2 regions of the Nocardiopsis sp. CNS-639 genome follow, and region 1 is predicted to be linked to the other one. Evidence: riboswitches for the same ligand, from Rfam matches in the RefSeq annotation. Region 1 holds a riboswitch; the other holds the start of a gene.
What was found. A riboswitch is a leader RNA that binds a small molecule or an ion and turns the genes downstream of it on or off. The one in region 1 is predicted to bind S-adenosylmethionine.
Positions count from the first base shown of each region.

Region 2: another riboswitch for S-adenosylmethionine. It lies ahead of thrC (threonine synthase); the one in region 1 lies ahead of G011_RS0102190 (aminotransferase class V-fold PLP-dependent enzyme).

Region 1 covers NZ_KB906854.1:542,281-544,434, forward strand. The annotation lists gene G011_RS0102180 (CoA transferase) at 1-107, opposite strand, end outside; gene G011_RS0102185 (DUF3870 domain-containing protein) at 104-499, opposite strand; SAM riboswitch class IV at 714-828, shown strand; gene G011_RS0102190 (aminotransferase class V-fold PLP-dependent enzyme) at 890-2,154, shown strand, end outside.
Region 2 covers NZ_KB906856.1:390,547-392,700, reverse strand. The annotation lists gene thrC (threonine synthase) at 1-1,177, opposite strand, end outside; SAM riboswitch class I at 1,191-1,332, opposite strand; gene G011_RS0107155 (trehalose-6-phosphate synthase) at 1,616-2,154, shown strand, end outside.

The DNA.
Region 1 (2,154 bases):
GCCGCGCTCTCGGTTCCGGTCTGGGGACCGGCCCCGGCCCCGGTTCCGGCCCGGGCTTCGGCGGGGGCTCCGGCGGGGGTCCCGTCCGCGCGCAGGTCGTCGGTCACGGCCGCGCCTCCTGCCCGGCCTCGGGGTCCGCGGGCAACTGGTCGCCCTCCCGGAGCTGGACGTAGGTCTCCAGACAGCGGCGGAGGGCGGTGGTCAGCGCGGCGCCGGACTGGCCCGCGTACCGGGTCTGCACCCGCCGCACCAGTTCGGCGACGTCCTCGGTCACCGACTCCCCCTCGACCAGGGCGCGGAAGAAGTCCCTGGCCAGCTCGGTGAGCAGGGTGGTGTCCGCGGCGACGACGCGCCCGTCGGCGGTGTCCACGGCCAGCACGACGCCGAGCCGCTGGTACTGGGAGTGGCTCGCCACCGAGTCGGGCAGGCGGGCGTAGCCGGACACCAGGACGATCCTGGGATTGCGCAGAACCTGCTGGATACGGTCGTCGCCGTACAAGGTGCACACCTCTCGCTCACGGGCACGCGAAAACTCCGACGCTCTGGAGTCTCGCGCCTGGAGGGCGGCCGGGGGAAACCGGACACCCGCGGCGTGAGGGCAGGCAGGCACAAGTATGTCCCCACCGCGCGCGCCGCTGTCAAGCGGATCGGTGGTCCGGGCCACATCCGGTCCCCCTGCCGCGAGCCGGAAGGCTGTGTTAGTGTGCCTCGCAGGTCACGAGTACCAGCGTCAAGCCCCGGCTAGCTGGTCGGCAACCCTCCTACCGCGGTGGGGTGCCCCGGGTGAGGACCAGGTCCCGACACGACCGTGTCGGACAAGCGCGGACCCCTGAGGCGTTACCGGAGTGACATCTCCGCGGGTCCCACGACCCACAGGAGAGGTGCTTCCATGACCACTGCCGTTTCCGTCCACGCCGCCCGTTCCGCCGAGTCCCCGGCCGACGCCGCCGCGTGCACCGTCGTCACCTCCGACGAGGGCGTCCCCCTGGTCACCGGCGAACGCGTCGAGTACGCCAACTTCGACTACGCGGCCAGCGCCCCGTGTCTGACCCCGGTGGCTGAGGCCCTGTCCGCGGCGCTGCCCTACTACGCCAGCGTGCACCGCGGCGCGGGCCACCACTCCCAGGTCAGCACCGACGCCTACGAGCGCGCCCGCCGCAGCGTCGCCCGCTTCGTGGGCGTGCGCGCACAGCCCGCCGACGCCGTGGTGTTCGTGCGCGGCACCACCGACGCCCTCAACCTGCTGGCCCGCTCGGTGCCCGAGGGCTGCACGGTGGTCGTGTTCGAGTCCGAGCACCACGCCAGCCTGCTGCCCTGGGAGCACCCCGCCGCCCGCGCCGGACGGGTGGTGCGCCTGCCGCTGCCCGCCTCCCCCGGGGACGCGGTGGAGGCCGCGCGCGCCGCGCTGCGCGGGGCCCCCGAGGGCCCGCGTCTGCTGTGCGTGACCGCCGCCTCCAACGTCACCGGCGAGATCTGGCCGGTGGAGGAACTGGTGCGGGCCGCCCACGCCGAGGGCGCGCGCGTGGTCGTGGACGCCGCCCAGTACGTGCCGCACCTGCCCTTCAGCCTGGAGGAGACCGGCGCCGACTACGTCGCCCTGTCCGCCCACAAGCTCTACGCCCCCTTCGGCTCCGGGGTGCTGGCCGGTCGCGCCGACTGGCTGCGCGAGGCCGCGCCCTACCTGTCCGGCGGCGGAGCCACGCGGCTGGTCGGCGAACACGACGTGGTGTGGAACGACCTGCCCGCGCGGCACGAGGCGGGCAGCCCCAACGTGCTGGGCGCCGTGGCGCTGGCCGCCGCCTGCGACACCCTCGCCCCCGCCACCCAGGAACTCCTGCACGTGCGCGAGTCGGCGCTGCTGGAGCGGCTGCGCGCGGGGCTGACGGCGATCGACGGTGTCACGGAGCTGACCCTGTGGGGCGGGGACCACCCGCGGGTGGGCATCGTGTCGTTCACCGTGGACGGTCTGCCCGCCGACCTGCTGGCCGCGGCCCTGTCCGCCGAGTACGGGATCGGGGTGCGCGACGGCCTGTTCTGCGCCCACCCCCTCACCCGGCACCTGCTGCCCCGGGGGCACGGCCAGGCGGTGCGGGCGAGCCTGGGAGTGGGCACCACACGGGAGCACGTGGACCGCCTCGTCGGCGCGGTCGCCGA
Region 2 (2,154 bases), on a different contig from region 1:
TGAGCCCGTCACCGGTGTTGAGCACGACCGTCTCGGCCTTCGGGTCGAGCCTGCCCTCGCGGACGAGCTTGCGCAGCACGCCGGTGGTGACGCCGCCCGCGGTCTCGGCGAAGATGCCCTCGGTGCGGGCGAGGAGCTTGATGGAGTCGACGATCTCGTCGTCGCCCACGTGCTCCACCGATCCGCCCGTGCGCTTGGCGATGTCCAGCACGTAGGGCCCGTCGGCCGGGTTGCCGATGGCCAGCGACTTGGCGATGGTGTCGGGCTTGACCGGCTGGATGACGTCGATGCCCTTGTCCCAGGCCTGCGCGACCGGGGAGCAGCCCGTGGCCTGGGCGCCGAAGATCCGGTACGGGCGGTCCTCGACCAGGCCGAGCCTGACCAGTTCCTGGAAGCCCTTGTCGATCTTGGTGAGCTGGGAGCCGGACGCGATCGGGACGACGATCTGCTCGGGCAGGCGCCAGCCGAGCTGCTCGGCGATCTCGTAGGCCAGCGTCTTGGAGCCCTCGCCGTAGTAGGGGCGCAGGTTGACGTTGACGAAGCCCCAGCCCTCGCCCACCGGGTCGCCGATGAGCTCGGAGCAGAAGCGGTTGACGTCGTCGTAGTTGCCGTCGATGGCCACGACCTTGCCGCCGTAGACGGAGGCCATGACCACCTTGGCCTCCTCCAGCCCGGCGGGGATGAACACGCAGGACTCGAACCCGGCGCGCGCGGCGGCGGCGCCGACGGCTCCGGCCAGGTTGCCGGTGGAGGAGCAGGACAGGGTGGTGAACCCGAAGGTGCGGGCGGCCTCGACGGCGATGGCGACCACGCGGTCCTTGAAGGAGTGCGTGGGGTTGCCGGAGTCGTCCTTGACGTGGAGGGAGTCCAGGCCCAGCTCGGCCGCGAGGCGGTCGGCCCGCACCAGCGGGGTCAGGCCGGGGGCCATGTTGGGCAGCTCGGCGACGTTGGCCGGGACGGGCAGAAGGGAGCGGTAGCGCCAGATGTTCTTGGGGCCGCTCTCGATGTCGGCGCGGGTGACGGTCCCGAAGTCGTAGGCGACCTCGAGGGGGCCGAAGCAGAACTCGCAGGCGAACCGGGGGGTGAGTTCGTAGCGCTCGCCGCACTCGCGACAGGAGAGCGCGGTGCCGGGGCCGAAGGAGCGGGCGGCGGTGGGTTCGGTGGCGGCAATCGCCATGGCGAGGCGTCTCCCCTCATCTTTCCTGGCGGACACCTTGTCCCCAGGCCGGAGTTGGCACCTGTCCCAGCCGTCCCGCGGGTTCGCGGGTGTCACATGCTGGAATGGTTGCCGGGGCTTCGCAGGGCCGGTCCCTCCACCCCTCTGGATGAGCAATATGAAGTTTTGCGCTGGTCCTGTCGGATCCGCACCGCAACTGTAACGGAGGTGTCGGCCGGTTTTCCACGCCTGGTGACCCGGGTAACACGAAACGGCTCACATGGTGAGACGGTGCTGGTCCGGGCCGGGAGGGCGCACCCCCGGCGCGCTGGACGTGTGACGCGCACCCCCACTGACCCGCGCGGGGTTTGGGGCGGCTGTCGACAGGCGAGACATAGGATGCGACCCCCTTTCACCACCGCCCCACCCCGATCGCTTTTTCTCCGAGAGGACGACCACGTGGACAAGGCACAGATCCTCATCGCCTCCAACAGAGGGCCCGTGTCCTTCTCGACCGCCGACGACGGCTCGCTGGAGCATCGGCGCGGCGGGGGCGGACTGGTGTCGGGGATGATCTCGGTCGCCACCGAGATCGACAGCATCTGGGTGTGCGCCGCCCTGTCCGACGCCGACCGGCGGGCCGCGGCGGAGGCGCCGCAGGCCCGGCTGGACCAGGCCTACGACCTGGACGGCATGCGGGTCCACATGCTGGACATCCCGCGGCAGACCTTCGACGGCGCCTACACCGGGGTGGCCAACTCGACCCTGTGGTTCGTGCAGCACATGCTGTACGACACCCCCAACAAGCCGTCCTTCGGTTCGCACTTCCGGCGGACGTGGGAGGACTACACCGCCTACAACAACGCGTTCGCCGAGGCCCTGGTGGCCGGTGCCGCCGAGGGCGCCCGCGTCGCCGTGCAGGACTACCACCTGGCGCTGGTGCCGCGGATCCTGCGCGCGCGCCGCCCCGACCTGCGCATCGCGCACTTCTCGCACAC